2 regions of the Mesorhizobium kowhaii genome follow, and region 2 is predicted to be linked to the other one. Evidence: riboswitches for the same ligand, from Rfam matches in the RefSeq annotation. Region 2 holds a riboswitch; the other holds the start of a gene.

Region 1 (7,837 bases), on a different contig from region 2:
ATCTTCGTCGATGGCGTTGAGCATCCACATAAGGCCGCGGATGTCCTTGACCAGACGTGAAGCCGACGGTGGCGCGGCGATTGGAGCAATTCCAGGAAAAGTGTGAAACGGTTTTCCGTCGGGAAAAGCGCGTAGCGCTTTCCCTAAGGGAATTGCGTCAAAACAAAGAGATAGCGGGATTACCGTGTCAGCAAGAACACCGCCTGCTGGCCGAAGAAATTCCAGAACCACCACGGCATCGACAAGCCGATCTTCTGGCCATTGGCGTCGAGTGCGGTTGCCTTTTCGACCGTCGCGCCAAGCTCGTCGCACAGATTGACGAAATCGCGGATGGTGCAGAAATGGATGTTGGGCGTGTCGTACCAGGAATAGGGCAGGTCCGTGGTCACCGGCATGCGGCCGTTGAGGAACAGCGACATGCGTACCCGCCAATGGCCGAAATTGGGGAAGGACACGATGGCGCGATTGCCGATCCTGAGCAGTTCGTCGAGAACCAGTTTCGGGTTGCGGGTGGCCTGCAGGGTCTGCGACAGGACGACGAAGTCAAAACCCTTGTCGGGATAGAATTCCAGATCCTTGTCGGCATCGCCCTGGATGACGCTCAAGCCTCGCGCCACGCATTCGTTGACGCCACGCTGCGACAGCTCAAGGCCGCGGCCGTCGACCTGCTTGGTGTCCTGCAGCAATTCGAGCAGCGAGCCATCGCCCGAACCGACGTCGAGCACGCGCGACTGTGGCGGGATGAGGTTGGCGACGACTTCGAGGTCGACGCGCTGGTTGCGGCTGACGTTCATGGCTTCGCCTCCTGGGTGGCGCATGATCCTGGACGGGCAAGTCTGCAACTTTCCGGGGTCATGCGCTGAGCCCTCTTGCCCGTGCCGCAGAGCCGATGAAGCCATTGATGGCGGCAAACAGTTCCGGCTCGTCGAGCAGGAAGGCATCGTGGCCGCGGTCGGTCTCGATCTCGACAAAGGACACCGATGCACCGGCGGCGTTGAGCGCGTGCACGATCGAGCGGCTCTCTTCGGTCGGAAACAGCCAATCCGAGGTGAAGGACACCAGGCAGAAGCGGGTTTTCGTGCCGGCGAACGCATCCGCCAGCCGGCCGCCATGATCGGCGGCGAGGTCGAAATAGTCCATCGACCGCGTCATGTAGAGATAGGAATTGGCGTCGAAGCGATCGACGAAGGTCATGCCTTGGTGGCGCAGATAGCTCTCGATCTGGAAGTCGGCGTCGAAGCCGAAGGTGAGCGCCTCGCGATCCTGCAGATTGCGGCCGAACTTCCGGTGCAGGGCGGCTTCCGACAGATAGGTGATATGGGCGGCCATGCGCGCCACCGCCAGGCCCTTTTCCGGGCGTCCGCCGTGCTCGAAATATTTGCCGCCATGCCAGTCCGGATCGGCCATCACAGCTTGCCGGCCGACCTCATGGAAGGCGATGTTCTGTGAGGAATGGCGCGCACCGGTGGCAATCGGTAGCGCCGAGAAGACGCGCTCCGGATAGCTCGACGCCCATTCCAGCACCTGCATGCCGCCCATCGAGCCGCCGAGCACGCAAAACAGTTTTTCGATGCCGAAATGGTCGATCAGCATCTGCTGCGCGCGCACCATGTCGCGGATGGTGATGATCGGCAGGTCGAGCCCGTAGGGCTTGCCGGTGGCGGGGTTGGTCGAGGCCGGGCCGGTCGAGCCCAGGCAGCCGCCAATGACGTTGGAGCAGATGACGAAGAAACGGTTGGTGTCGATGATCTTGCCGGGGCCGATCAGCACTTCCCACCAGCCCGGCTTGCCGGTCACCGGATTGGTGCTGGCGACGTGCTGGTCGCCGGTCAGCGCATGGCAGACGAGGATGGCGTTGGAACGGGCATCGTTCAGCGTGCCGTAAGTCTGGTAGGCGATCTGGAACGGCGACAGCAGCGTGCCGGCATCGAGCTTGAGCGGCTTGTCAGGCCCAAAACGCAGCACCGGGCTAGACGGCTGGTCGGCCTCGTTGTTGGTTTTTCCAGCGCGCAGAGCGGCCATTGCATCCATCTCACACTTTGAATCCACGCACCGTGCGTTCGAAAATCGATGCCGATGCGGTGTCCGGCCGGCGCGGACAACAAAAAACCGGCATTGCAGTCGCAAAGCCGGTTACAGGATGCAAACGGCCCTTTAGCAAGTTGTTTAACGTGGCTGCAAGCCGACCGGCCAAATCACCACGGAAGTTCGCACCTCTTCTAGGGCTGCGGCACGCCGGCGTCAACGGCCAGCGCAGTCCAGAGGCTGCCACCTCTCGACATTGCGGGCCGTGGCTTGTATTTCCGCTGCGGCTTCCAGGCGGAAGCGTTCTCGACGGATTTTTATGACATGAGCCAGACACCGGACAAGGCACGTCCAACCCCGCGCGCGGGCATCATGGACATCGACGCCTATGTGCCGGGCAAGAGCACGGCGCCCGCCGGCGTCGCCAAGGTCTACAAGCTGTCGTCGAACGAGAATCCGCTCGGTCCGTCGCCGAAGGCGATCGAGGCGGCACGGGAGATTGCTGGAAAGCTCGACGTCTATCCCGACGGCACCGCCAGACGGCTGCGTGAAGCGATCGCCGAGGTGCATGGTCTCAACGCGCAGAACATCATCTGCTCCAACGGCTCCGACGAAATTCTCGGGCTTTTGGCGCAGACCTATCTGGCGCCCGGCGACGAGGCGATTTTCACCGAACACGCCTTCATGGTCTACAAGATCTACATCCAGTCGGCCGGCGCCATTCCAGTCGCGGTCAAGGAGACCGACGAGCGTGCCGACATCGATGCGATCCTGGCCGCTGTTACGCCGCGGACGAAAATCGTGTTCCTTGCCAATCCCAACAATCCGACCGGCACCTATGTGCCGTTCCAGGAGGTGCGCCGCCTGCATGCCGGCCTGCCCAAAAATGTGCTTCTGGTGCTCGACGCCGCTTACGCCGAATATGTCCGCCGCAACGATTATGAAGCCGGCATCGAACTGGTCGGCGGCGCCGAGAACGTGGTGATGACCCGCACCTTCTCCAAGATCGGCCTGGGCGGGGCGCGGATCGGCTGGATGTATGCGCCGATGCACATCGTCGACGCCATCAACCGTGTGCGTGGCCCTTTCAACGTCAATGCGACGGCGATCGAGGCGGGCATCGCCGCGATCCGTGACCGCGACCACGTTCAACGCAGCGTGATGCATAACGAAACCTGGCTCACATGGTTGAGCGAGGAGTTTGGCAAGCTCGGGCTGCGGGTGACGCCAAGCGTCGGCAATTTCATCCTCATCCATTTTCCCGACGACCAGAAACATTCGGCTGCTGCGGCGGACGATTATCTGACGGCGCGCGGCTATATCCTGCGGCGCGTTTCCGGCTACGGCTTTCCCAACGCGCTGCGCATGACCGTCGGCACCGAAGAGGCCAATCGCGGCGTTGTCGCCGCTCTCACGACATTCCTGAAAAGCTAGAACACCATGACATCACCGATGTTTGAAAAGATCGCGCTGGTCGGCATCGGCCTGATCGGCTCGTCGCTGGCCCGCGTCATCCGCCGCGAGGGCCTCGCTCGCCACGTCGCCATCTCGACCCGCAGTGCAGCGACCTTGGCGCGAGCGCAAGAGCTTGGGCTCGGCTCCTCCTACACCACCGATGCGAAAGAAGCGGTCCGCGATGCCGATCTGGTCATCGTCTCGGTGCCGGTCGGCTCGTCCGGCGCGGTGGCCGAGGAAATCGCGCCGGCACTGAAGAAGGGTGCGATCCTCACCGATGTCGGCTCGACCAAGGCATCGGTCATCGCGCAGATGCAGCCCTATGTGCCTGATGGCGTGCACTTCATTCCCGGCCACCCGCTGGCGGGCACCGAAAAATCCGGCCCGGATGCCGGGTTTGCCGACCTGTTCGACAATCGCTGGTGCATCTTCACCCCGCTGCCCGACACCGACCCGGAGGCACTAGAGAGATTGTCGGAATTCTGGCGCCGCTGCGGCGCCAACATCGACACGATGGACCCCCAGCATCACGACATGACGCTGGCCATCGTCTCGCACCTGCCGCACATCATCGCCTACAATATCGTCGGCACCGCAGACGATCTGCAGTCGGTGACCAAGTCCGAAGTGATCAAATATTCGGCTTCGGGTTTTCGCGATTTCACCCGTCTCGCCGCCTCCGATCCGACCATGTGGCGTGACGTCTGCCTGCACAACAAGGACGCCATCCTCGAAATGCTGTCGCGGTTCTCCGAAGATCTGGCGTCGCTGCAGCGGGCGATCCGCTGGGGCGATGGTGAAAAGCTGTTCGACCTGTTCACCCGCACCCGTGCCGTGCGCCGCTCGATCATCGAGGCCGGCCAGGACATCGACGTGCCCGATTTCGGCCGTCAGGCGGTCGAGCACCCGGCCAAGAGCTAAGTCTGATTCAGACAGGCCAGGTCACAGCAACCATAGCCAGCGTCTCGGCGCGGCCGGGCGCGCCCAACCTGCCGCCGAAGCGCAGGCATTTGAGCGCGGCGGCCGCACTGGCGAAGCGCAAGGCCTGCTCGACCGGCATGGCTTCCGCCAGCCCGACGGCAAAGGCGCCGTGAAAGACATCGCCGGCGGCCAGCGTGTCGACCGCCTTGATTTTTGGCGCCGCGACATGGCGCAATGATCCCGTCGCGCGATCGAACCACCAGGTTCCAGCCGCGCCGCCCGTAACCGCGACAAATGCATCGCCGCGCCGGGCAAGTGCCTCACAGGCCTGGCGCGGATCCAGTTCCGCGCCGCACAGAATGCGCGCCGCCGGCTCAGAAGCGACGACATGGGATGCGAGCGGCAGCAGCAGCTCCAGCACGTCCCTCGGCGCGGTATCGGCATCGAGGATAGCCGGCCGGCCGATGGCGCGCGCCGCCTCCAGAGCAAGCGCTGCGGCACCGGGCCAGCGGACGTCGACCAGCACGGCATCGAATGCGGAGAGGTCGGCCGCCGGTAGTGCCTCGGGATCGACCTGGGCTTGGCTGTCATAGAAAGGCACGATGATGCGCTCGCCATGCGCGTCGACCAGGATCGCGGCCAGCGCTGAGCGCGCGCCACTGACGCGGCGCACGAAGCTGCAATCGACGCCTTCCGCCTCGATCCCGGCGATCAGCTGATCGCCGACAGAATCGTCACCCGCGCTCGCCCACAGCGATACGTCGGCGCCCAGGCGATGCGCGGCGCAGGCCGCGCTCGTCGCCATGCCCGCGGCGATCTGGACGCCGTCGGAGGCGATGAACTTGCCCTGATGGTCGGGCAGCGTCTCGACACGCAGGATCGTATCCAGCGTCAGGGCGCCGACACTCAGCAGTTTCACGGGCCGGTTCATTTCAGGGGATTCATGCGGCGCACTTCAAGTCTTTGCCTGATGCATGTCGTTGTCCCAAAACCGCTGCGCACCTTTGGGCGACATGCACTTATTCCAACGGCTTGATCTTGCCCAGGGGGATGAAGCCGAGCGAGGCCTTGCCCTTGACCACCTTGAGCGGCATCGACGGTTCGTTGCCGAGCAGCGCCAAGGCAGCAAAGCCCTGCTCGATCTGGCTTTTCTGCTCGGGGATGGCACCGCCGAGGATGGCCGCCACGGCCTTCGGGTCCTTCAGCTTGATCATCAGGTCGGCTTCGATCAGGCCTTCGGCATCGACCGACAGCGGTCCGGAAACGGTGACGCGCGCCGTGCCCGACGACAGGTCGAGGTTGCGGATCTCGATCGCCTGGCCGCGTAGGCTCTTCATTTGCGTGCCGATCAGCGCCACTCCGTTCTTCAGCGTCACGTCGCCGCTGGCATCGAGCGCCGGCAGCACGCGCCCGCCGATCGCGTCGGAATCGATCTCGAGATCACTGAAGTTGCCGAGATAGTCGATATCCCTACCGTTCGGCTGCAATTGGCCGTCCGCCTTGCCGGCGCTGAACAGTTCGACCGGATCGGTGTCGTCGGCCGGATCAGTCTGGCCGGAGAGGCCCTCGGCCTGCAGCGAAATCCGCCGTGGCAGCGGCCATGACAGTTTGACGTTGGCCTGCAGATTGTCCCAGTCGATCCACAGCGGCACCATGCCCGGAACGGAGGTCCTGAGCGGACCGCGCAGATCGGCAACCGGCGACAGAGGCTGGGTGATCTGGGCGACGGCATTGAAGCTGCCGGCCGAGGCCGCGACGTTCTTGGCATCGTCCTCATAAGCGAGATTGTCACAGGAGATGGCAAAGCTCAGGGGATAGCCGCTGACCTGGAGATTGGCGCAGCCGGCCTGGACGCCACTCTTGTTGAGCGTGGCAACCGCCTTGTCGGCTTCGCTTCTGACCCGGTCAGCCAGATAGAACCAGCCAGTGCTGTAGATGGCGAACAACACGACGATGAACGCGGCAAGCCACAACAGGCGGCGTCGGCGCTTCGGTTTGCGTTCGTCACTTGACGTCATGCTTTGGCTCTCGTTAACGCATGGGTGTTGTAGGCGGACTCGCGATTCCGACAACGATAGGTAGACAGAGGCGGACGGAAAAAACACCGATTCCGGTGCGGTGCTGCCACTCTTTTGCAATCAGGCGCGGCGATATGGGCGATTTTTGGGTGTTTGGCTATGGGTCGCTGATCTGGCGGCCGGGTTTCGCGCATGTCGAAACGCAACGTGCCCGCCTGCACGGCTACCGGCGCTCGCTGTGCGTCTACTCCTTCGTGCATCGCGGCACGCGTCAGCGGCCGGGGCTGGTGCTCGGTCTCGACCGTGGCGGCTCCTGCGTCGGCCTGGCGTTCCGCGTGCCCGGCGAATTGCGCGAGGAGGTCATCGCCTATCTGCGCGAGCGCGAGCTGGTCACCAACGTCTATCTCGAACGCACGCTCAAGGTTCGCCTCGACGGCGGCGGCACGGTCGAGGCGGTGGCCTACATCGTCGACCGCCAACATGAGCAATATGCCGGCGCGCTCGACGCGGCGGATGCAGCGGCGGTGGTGCGTGGCGCGGTCGGCCAGTCCGGCAACAATGAGGACTATGTGATCAGCACGCTGGAACACCTTGAAGCGCTGGGGATAAGCGACCATTGGCTGGAGGGTGTGGCGCGCCTGGTCGCGCCTTTGTGAAGCGCTGGCTCTGCGGAAAAAGCGGCCAGGCCTTTGACCTCGATGAGGCAAGACCTAGGTTAGGTTCCGAGCCTCAGCCAGGGCTGCATTCGCCCGCCCCCAATATCCCGGAGATACGCCTTGCAGAAACGCCGTCTCGGTCGCACCGACCTTTCCATCGCGCCGCTGGTTCTGGGTGGCAATGTCTTCGGCTGGACCGCTGACGAGAAGACCTCGTTCGACCTGCTCGACCGCTTCGTCGGGGCCGGTCTCAACGCCGTCGATACCGCGGACGCCTATTCGCGCTGGGTGCCCGGCCACAAGGGCGGCGAATCGGAAACCATCATCGGCAAGTGGATGAAGGACCGTGGCAATCGCGATCACGTCGTGGTGGTCACCAAGGTCGGTTCGGATATGGGGCAGGGCCACAAGGACCTGTCCGCGGCCTATATCGAAAAGGCCGTCGACGCGTCGCTGAAGCGGCTGCAGACGGACGTCATCGACCTCTATCTGTCGCACTGGCCGGATCCGACCACGCCCTATGAGGAAACCCTTGGCGCTTACGAAAGACTGCTCGCCAAGGGCAAGATCCGCTATGCCGGCTGCTCGAATCTCGACGCCGGCCAGTTGCGCGCGGCACTCGATGTGGCAAGCTTGCGCAGCCTGCCGCGTTACGAGGTGCTGCAGCCGGAATACAATCTCTACGATCGCTCCTCCTTCGACGGGCCGTTGCGTGATCTGTGCGTGGCCGAGGATATAGGCGTCATCACCTATTTCAGCCTG
Region 2 (7,837 bases):
CAGCGGCGTGCTGGCGCTGACCATCGACCAGGGCGCTCATACACAGCGCTACCAGGGCATCGTCCAGCTCGACGGCGAAACGCTGGAGGATGCGGCCCGCACCTATTTCCGCCAGTCGGAGCAGATCCCGACCGATCTCAGGCTCTCTGTGGCCAAGTTGCTGACGCCCGGCATCGGCGGCGCCCGCGAGCAGTGGCGCGCCGGTGGCATCCTGGCGCAGTTCCTGCCTCAGTCGCCCGAACGCATGCGCGTTCCGGACCTGCCGGGCGGCGATGGCGATCCGCGCGAGGAGATCCACGATCCGGCCGACAATTCCTGGCAGGAGCTGCTGGCATTGCTCGGCACCATCGAGCCGACCGAACTGATCGACCCGACGATCGGCGCCGAGCGGCTGCTCTACAGGCTGTTCCACGAGCATGGCGTGCGCGTCTTCGGCGGCGTTCCGGTCGCCGACCAGTGCTCGTGCTCGCGCGACAAGATCCGCGGCATCCTCGAGGGCTTCTCGGCGCAGGAGATCAAGGACAGCACCGAAGACGGCGGCATCCACGTCGCCTGCGAATTCTGCTCGAAGCAATATGACTTCGACCCTGCGGAATTTACGGTGGCCCAGTAGGGAAAAACACGCCTTACCGGCTGCTTCGCTGCCGGTAAGGCGAAACTAATTCACCGTCCGCCGCGTGCCCGGCAGGTCCAGCGAGAAGGCAGGGATGGCGATGTCGAACGTCTCGCCCCGCTTGTTGCGCATCGTGTAGTGCCCGACCATGATGCCGGACGGTGTCGAAAGCGGGCAGCCGGACGTGTATTGATAGCTGTCGCCGGGATTGAGTTCGGGCTGGTCGCCGACGACGCCGGGGCCGCGCACCTCCTCGACCCGGCCGGTGCCGTCGGTGATGTGCCAATAGCGCGACAACAGCTGCACAAACTCATCCGACTGGTTGTCGATCGTTATCTGATAGCCCCAGACATAGCGGTTCTCGGACGGATCCGAGCGATCCTCCAGATAGAACGGCCTGACCTGCACTTCGATGTTGCGCGTCACGGCGCGGTACATAAGCGGCTCCAAAACAATCCGGTAACTTTCGGCGCTCCGCGCGGACTGGTCAACGGTGCGCGTCCTGTCATTGCGGCCTCAAAGGCAGGTGCCGGCAAAGAATGTCATTTAAGTGACACACGACAATGATGGTGTGCGCCGACCAGTGCCGCGCGACTCGGGCGCTCTGTCGAACTGTTGAAATCGGTCGTCATGCGGACCGGTTTTTCTGGAGTGACCGGATTTCGATGGAACTCACTCTCATAGCCGCCACGCTTTCAGCTGCTCTCATCCTCTCAAACCTCGCCAGCATCCTGCTCGCCGCTTCGCGTCTGAAGCGCCGCCGCACCATCGCGCCGCCGGCCGGCAAGCCGCGGCCGGTGTCGATCGTCGTGCCGTCGCGTGGTGTCGAGCCGTTTACACAGGAGACGCTGGAGCGTGCCTTCTCGCTCGACTGGCCGCGCTACGAACTGGTCTTTTGCGTCGCCCATGCCGATGATCCGGTGGTCAGGCTGATCCGCGCCGCCATTGCCCGTTTCCCCAAGGTGCCGGCTCGGCTGTTGATCGGCGACGACCGCATCAGCGCCAATCCGAAACTCAACAATTGCGTCAAGGGCTGGGAAGCCGCGCGCCACGATTGGGTCATCCTGGCCGATTCCAACGTGTTGATGCCGAGAGACTACGTCCAGCACCTGATGGCCGCATGGCGGCCGGACACCGGCCTTGTCTGCTCGACGCCGATCGGCTCGCGGCCGGCCGGCTTCTGGGCCGAAGTCGAATGCGCCTTCCTCAACACGCTGCAGGCGCGCTGGCAATATGCCGGCGACGCGCTTGGGCTCGGCTTTGCCCAGGGCAAGAGCATGCTCTGGAACAAGCCGATGCTGGATGCCAATGGTGGCATCCGTGCGCTGGCCGCCGAGATCGCCGAGGACGCTGCCGCGACCAAGCTGGTCAATGGCCTTGGCCTGCGCGTCAATCTCGTCGCCGCGCCCTTCGAGCAGCCGCTCGGCCGGCGCACGTTTGACGAGATCTGGTCGCGTCAGGCCCGTTGGGCGCGGCTGCGCCGCGTCACCTTCCCGCTGTTCTTCGCACCCGAAATCCTGACTGGCGCGGTGGTGCCGCTGGTGCTTGCGCTGGTTGCGGCGTCGGCCGCCGGCGTCAGCCTCTGGGCAACCGCCATTGCCGTGCTGGCGGCCTTCTACCTTCCGGAATGCGCCCTGGCTGGGTCCAAGGGCTGGCACCTGTCGCCGCGCATGGTCGCGGCGATATTGGCGCGCGACCTGATCCTGCCGGCGATGTGGGCGCGCGGCTGGCTCGGTGGCGCCGTCGACTGGCGCGGCAACGCAATGACCATTGGCACCAAGGCGGCCGAACTGGAAGAGACGCCGTCCGGCGCCTGATAGCCAAAGGCCTCTATTTGGCCTTCAGCGCCTGTTCGATGTCTTCCAGAAGATCATCGGTATCCTCCAGGCCGACCGACAGTCTGAGCGTGCCTGGCCCGATGCCGAGCTCGGCGCGGGCCTCGTCGCTCAAATTCTTGTGCGTCGTCGTCGCCGGATGGGTGATCAGGCTCTTGGCGTCTCCGAGATTGTTGGAGATCAGCACGATGTCGAGGGCGTTCTGCAAGGCGAAGGCCGCCTGCTTGCCACCCTTGACGTCCAGGCAGATCAGCGTCGAGCCGCCCGACATCTGCTTCTTGACGATGGCCGCCTGCGGGTGGTCGGCGCGGCCGGGATAGATGACGCGGGCGATTTCGGGCCGCTCGGCCAGGAAATCCGCGATCTTGCCGGCGCTTTCCGTCTGCTGGCGCACGCGCAGCGGCAGCGTCTCCAGGCCCTTCAGCAGCGTCCAGGCATTGAACGGCGACAGGCTCGGGCCGGTGTGGCGGAAATAGTCGTGCAGGTTCTCGTCGATCCACTTCTTGTCCGACAGGATGACGCCGCCGAGACAGCGGCCCTGGCCGTCAATATGCTTGGTCGCCGAGTAGACGACGATGTGCGCACCGAGCTGCAAAGGCTTCTGCTGCAGGGGCGTGGCAAAGACATTGTCGACGATCAGCCGCGCACCGATCGAATTGGCAAGCGCGGCAACTGCGGCGATGTCGACCACTTCCAGCGTCGGGTTGGTCGGACTTTCCAGGAAGAACAGCTTGGTGTTCGGCTTGACCGCCTTTTCCCAGTTGGCGATGTCGGTGCCGTCGACCAGTGTCGCCTCTATGCCGTATTTCGGCGCCAGCGTCTCGACCACCCAGCGGCAGGAGCCGAACAGCGCGCGCGCCGCCACGATATGGTCGCCGGCCTTGGCGCTGCACAGAAGGGCTGCCGTCACTGCGGCCATGCCGGACGCGGTGGCGCGCGCATCCTCGGCGCCTTCGAGCGCGCACATGCGCTTTTCGAACATGTCGACGGTCGGGTTGGCGTAGCGCGAATAGATGAAACCCGGCTCCTCGCCCTTGAAGCGGGCTTCGGCAGCCTGCGCCGTTTCGTAGACATAGCCCTGGGTGAGGTACATCGCCTCGGAGGTTTCGCCGAAACCGGAACGCAGGGTCCCGCTATGCACGAGTGCTGTTTGAGGTTTCCAGTTGTGCTTCTTGGTGCTCATCGCTTTTGTTCCAGACACAAAAAAACCGGCCGCGAAAGTCGCAACCGGTCCATACGGCCTTGCGGCCCGACGGTCCTTTAGCGACTTGTTTAACGTGGCTGCAAGCCGACCGGCCAAATCACCACGGGATAACGACCCTTTAGACCCGCGCCACGCTTGCGTCAATTGCCGGCTTGATTAAGAGGTTTGTACCAAGCCGCAAAACTGTTCCATGGTTTTGCGGCAGGAACCTGCGACAAGAAAATCGCCTGGCCTAGGAGTGGAGCCTTGCGGCAGACAGGCATTCTTCCCGATCAGGACATTTCGGCGCTGTTCCAGTCCGGCGCGCTGAAGTCACCGCGCGCGTTCGATGCCGACCAGATCCAGCCGGCGAGCCTGGATCTGCGGCTCGGCGACAAGGCCTGGCGCGTGCGGGCCTCGTTCCTGCCGGGCCCCAACCACAAGGTTTCGGAAAAGCTCGACCGGCTGCAACTGCATGAGATCAATCTTGCCGAGGGCGCGGTGCTGGAGACCGGCTGCGTCTATATCGTGCCCTTGCTTGAAAGCCTGGCATTGCCGGCGGACATTTCGGCCTCGGCCAACCCGAAAAGTTCGACCGGTCGGCTCGACATCTTCACACGCGTCATGACCGATCGCGGCCACGAGTTCGACAAGATCGCCGCCGGCTATCATGGCCCGCTCTATCTCGAGGTCAGCCCGCGCACCTTTCCGATCGTCGTGCGCACCGGTTCGCGCCTGTCGCAGATCCGGTTCCGCACCGGCAATGCGCTGCTCTCGGAAGCCGAGTTGCATGACCTGCATCGCGCCGAGATGCTGGTCGCCACCGAGCCGCCGAACATCTCCGGCGGCGGCATCGCGCTGTCGATCGATCTCAACGGGGATCAGAACGGCCTGGTAGGCTATCGCGGCAAGCATCACACCGGTCTTGTCGACGTTGACAAACGCGCGGCACAAGAGGTCGTCGACTTCTGGGAGCCGATCCACAAGAGCGGCGCCGGCGAGCTGGTGCTCGATCCCGATGAATTCTACATCCTCGTCAGCCAGGAAGCGGTGCATGTGCCGCCGCTCTACGCTGCCGAGATGACGCCGTTCGATCCGCTGGTCGGCGAATTCCGCGTCCACTATGCCGGATTCTTCGATCCGGGCTTCGGCCACTCGGCGTCTGGCGGCACCGGCAGCCGGGCAGTGCTCGAAGTGCGCAGCCACGAAGTACCGTTCATCCTCGACCATGGCCAGATCGTCGGCCGGCTGGTCTACGAGCATATGCTGAAGCGGCCGCAGGCGCTCTACGGCACCGATCTCGGCTCCAACTACCAGGCGCAGGGCCTGAAGCTGTCCAAGCATTTCCGCGCCGCGCGCTGACCTCCCCTTTGCCGTCAGGCAATATGCTTGCCTGCGCCGGCTCGCCATGCTTGGCTGCCTTGCTGGCTGTCAAGATGCCGGCGTTCAAGGGAACCAAGAAAATGCAGATTTCCAGATGGATCATATCGGCAGCTGGTGCTGCCATGCTGGTGATGGCGGCCGGCTCTCTGTCGGCGCAGGCAGCGGAGAAACTGAAGATCGGCACCGAGGGCGCCTATCCGCCGTTCAACACCATCACCGCGGATGGCAAGGTCGTCGGCTTCGACATCGACATCGCCAATGCGCTATGCGCGCAGATGAAGGTCGAGTGCGAGATTGTCACCCAGGACTGGGATGGCATCATTCCCGCCCTGCAGGCCAAGAAATTCGATGCCATCATCGCCTCGATGAGCATCACCGAGGAGCGCAAGAAGCAGGTCTCCTTCACCAACAAATACTATACGACGCCTCTGGCGCTGGTGGCGCCGAAGGATACCGATCTCACCTCGACCGAACCCGCGGCGCTCGCCGGCAAGACGGTCGGCGCCCAGGCTTCGACCACGCAGGCCGACTATGCGCAGAACGTCTATGGCAAGGCGGGCGCAGAGGCGAAACTCTACCCGACCCAGGAAGAAGCGATCACCGATCTGACGAACGGCCGTCTTGATGCCGTGCTCTCCGACAAGTTCGTGCTGATGGACTGGCTGAAGAAGGCAAGCGAGGGCTGCTGCAAGCTGGTCGGTGACGTCAAGGGCACGGAGACCCAGGCCGGCATTGCCGTTCGCCTGGAAGACACCGCGCTACGCGACAAGCTCAACGCGGCCATCGATGCCATTGTCGCCGATGGGACCTACAAGAAGATCCAGGCCAAGTATTTCGACTTCGATATTTATTGAGGTTCGGCCGCGCCTTCTTCCTTCTCCCCCTGTGGGGTGAGAAGCGGTGGCCGCAGGCCTCGAAAAGCCAATTGCTTGGCTTTTCGAGCTTCGAACGCCCTGAGCCTGCGAAGGGCCGGGAGGCGGCCGGTCCCCTGCCGGGTCCCCGCTGCTTCGCAGCGTCCCGGCGTTCGCCGGCCTTTCATCGTGCCACTGGCACGATGAATTCGCCTTCGGCGAACCGGCTGCTCACCCCACAGGGGGAGAAGGAGAAATGCTGGCGCCTCACAGCGCCTTCACCGCCACCTTCACCGGCTGCTCGATCTCGAGTGGGTTGCGCAGCGGCAGGCCAAAATCCTTGGCCTCGATCTCGAACAAATCGCCGGCCTCGGTGTTGATGCCATCGGCGAAGGACAGCGTCGCCGTGCCGAACATGTGCACATGCACGTCGCCCGGCTGACGGAAGGCGGCATATTTGAAGTGATGGTGTTCGAGATTGGCGATGGTGTGCGACATGTTCGCTTCGCCCGACAGGAACGGCTTTTCCCACAGCACCTCGTTGTCGCGATAGATGCGCGAGCTGCCCCTGATGTCGGCGGGCAAGTCGCCGATCAGGATCTCCGGTCCGAACGAAGCGTTGCGCAGCTTGGAATGGGCGAGGAACAGATAGTTCACGCGCTCGGTGACGTGGTCGGAAAACTCGTTCGACAGCGTGAAGCCGACGCGGAACGGCGCGCCGTCGTCGCCGATGACGTAGATGCCGGCCACTTCCGGCTCTTCGCCGGCGTCCTTGGCGAAGGCCGGTGACAGGAGTGCGGCACCTGGCGCCACCGCCATCGTGCCGTTACCCTTGTAGAACCATTCCGGCTGCACGCCGATCTGACCTTTCGCCGGCTTGCCGCCCTCCAGCCCCATGCGGAACATCTTCATGGAATCGGTCAGCTGTTCCTCGCCGTCGGCGCTGAGCTTCTTGTGCATGGAATCGCGCGTCGCGGCCGAGCCGAGATGCGTCAGTCCGGTGCCGGTCAGATGCAGATGCGCCGGATCGGGATGATTGATCGGCGACAGCAGCCGTCCCTTCTTGTAGGCGGCATCGAGATCGACTGTCTCGCCGAGCCCCTTGCGTTCGATCAGCGCGACGAGGCCGACGCCGGTGCGGGCGGCCTCCATCGCCAGCGAATAGACGCTGCGCGCGCCATTGATGATCCGGGTCTTGCCGCCGTTGCGGGCAACGACGCGGATGGTCTCGGCGTCGTCGAGAATCTGGGAGATCAGCATGATGAATCCTCTCTCATTTGCCTTGGCCTGGCTGCCGAAACGACAAACCTTGCCCAGCGCGGCCGGGACTTCGTCCATGCCACGGGTGAAATTCTCCGTTCGGATTGCGCTCGCGAGCCTGGTCCCTCTTGGGACTTCTTCGTGCCGCCGGGTTGCCGGGCAGCGCCGCGATGTGACCCGTATGCCTTCCTGGTTCCCTCAGCCCTTGTTCTTGTTGTAGACGTCGAACACCACCGCGCCGAGCAGCACCAGGCCTTTCACCACCTGCTGCCAGTCGACATTGACGCCCATGATCGACATGCCGTTGTTCATCACGCCCATGATGAAACCGCCGACCACCGCGCCGATAACTTGGCCGACACCACCCATCGCCGAGGCGCCGCCGATGAACACCGCGGCGATGACGTCGAGCTCGCTGCCAAGACCTGCCGCCGGCACCGCCTGCCCCAGGCGCGCCGCGATGATCAGGCCGCCAAGCGCCGACAGCACACCCATATTGACGAACACCATCAGGGTCAGTCGCTCGGTCTTGATGCCCGATAGCTGCGCCGCTTTGGCATTGCCGCCCATTGCGTAGATGCGTCGGCCGATCGTCATGCGTTTGGTGACGAACACGAACAGGGCGATCAGCACGCCCATCACCATGAGAACGATCGGCAGGCCCTTGTAGGTGGCGAATTGATAGACCAGGAACAGCGCGAGCGCGCTGGTC

What was found. A riboswitch is a leader RNA that binds a small molecule or an ion and turns the genes downstream of it on or off. The one in region 2 is predicted to bind S-adenosylmethionine.
Region 1: linked by a shared signal. The riboswitch ahead of metX (homoserine O-acetyltransferase MetX) and the one ahead of ACFFNA_RS03865 (O-succinylhomoserine sulfhydrylase) in region 2 are both predicted to bind S-adenosylmethionine.

Annotation. Positions count from the first base shown of each region.
Region 1 is NZ_JBHLYT010000030.1:89,196-97,032, reverse strand. It holds gene ACFFNA_RS17895 (DUF1330 domain-containing protein) at 1-60, shown strand, start outside; gene metW (methionine biosynthesis protein MetW) at 180-794, opposite strand; gene metX (homoserine O-acetyltransferase MetX) at 853-2,022, opposite strand; SAM riboswitch at 2,135-2,212, opposite strand; gene hisC (histidinol-phosphate transaminase) at 2,350-3,459, shown strand; gene ACFFNA_RS17875 (prephenate/arogenate dehydrogenase family protein) at 3,466-4,401, shown strand; gene ACFFNA_RS17870 (sugar kinase) at 4,409-5,332, opposite strand; gene ACFFNA_RS17865 (DUF2125 domain-containing protein) at 5,421-6,419, opposite strand; gene ACFFNA_RS17860 (gamma-glutamylcyclotransferase) at 6,554-7,075, shown strand; gene ACFFNA_RS17855 (aldo/keto reductase) at 7,196-7,837, shown strand, end outside.
Region 2 is NZ_JBHLYT010000005.1:57,676-65,512, reverse strand. It holds gene ACFFNA_RS03880 (Hsp33 family molecular chaperone) at 1-613, shown strand, start outside; gene apaG (Co2+/Mg2+ efflux facilitator ApaG/CorD) at 659-1,051, opposite strand; gene ACFFNA_RS03870 (ceramide glucosyltransferase) at 1,279-2,430, shown strand; gene ACFFNA_RS03865 (O-succinylhomoserine sulfhydrylase) at 2,444-3,631, opposite strand; SAM riboswitch at 3,689-3,766, opposite strand; gene ACFFNA_RS03860 (2'-deoxycytidine 5'-triphosphate deaminase) at 3,899-4,993, shown strand; gene ACFFNA_RS03855 (ABC transporter substrate-binding protein) at 5,095-5,868, shown strand; gene araD1 (AraD1 family protein) at 6,133-7,125, opposite strand; gene mmsB (multiple monosaccharide ABC transporter permease) at 7,324-7,837, opposite strand, start outside.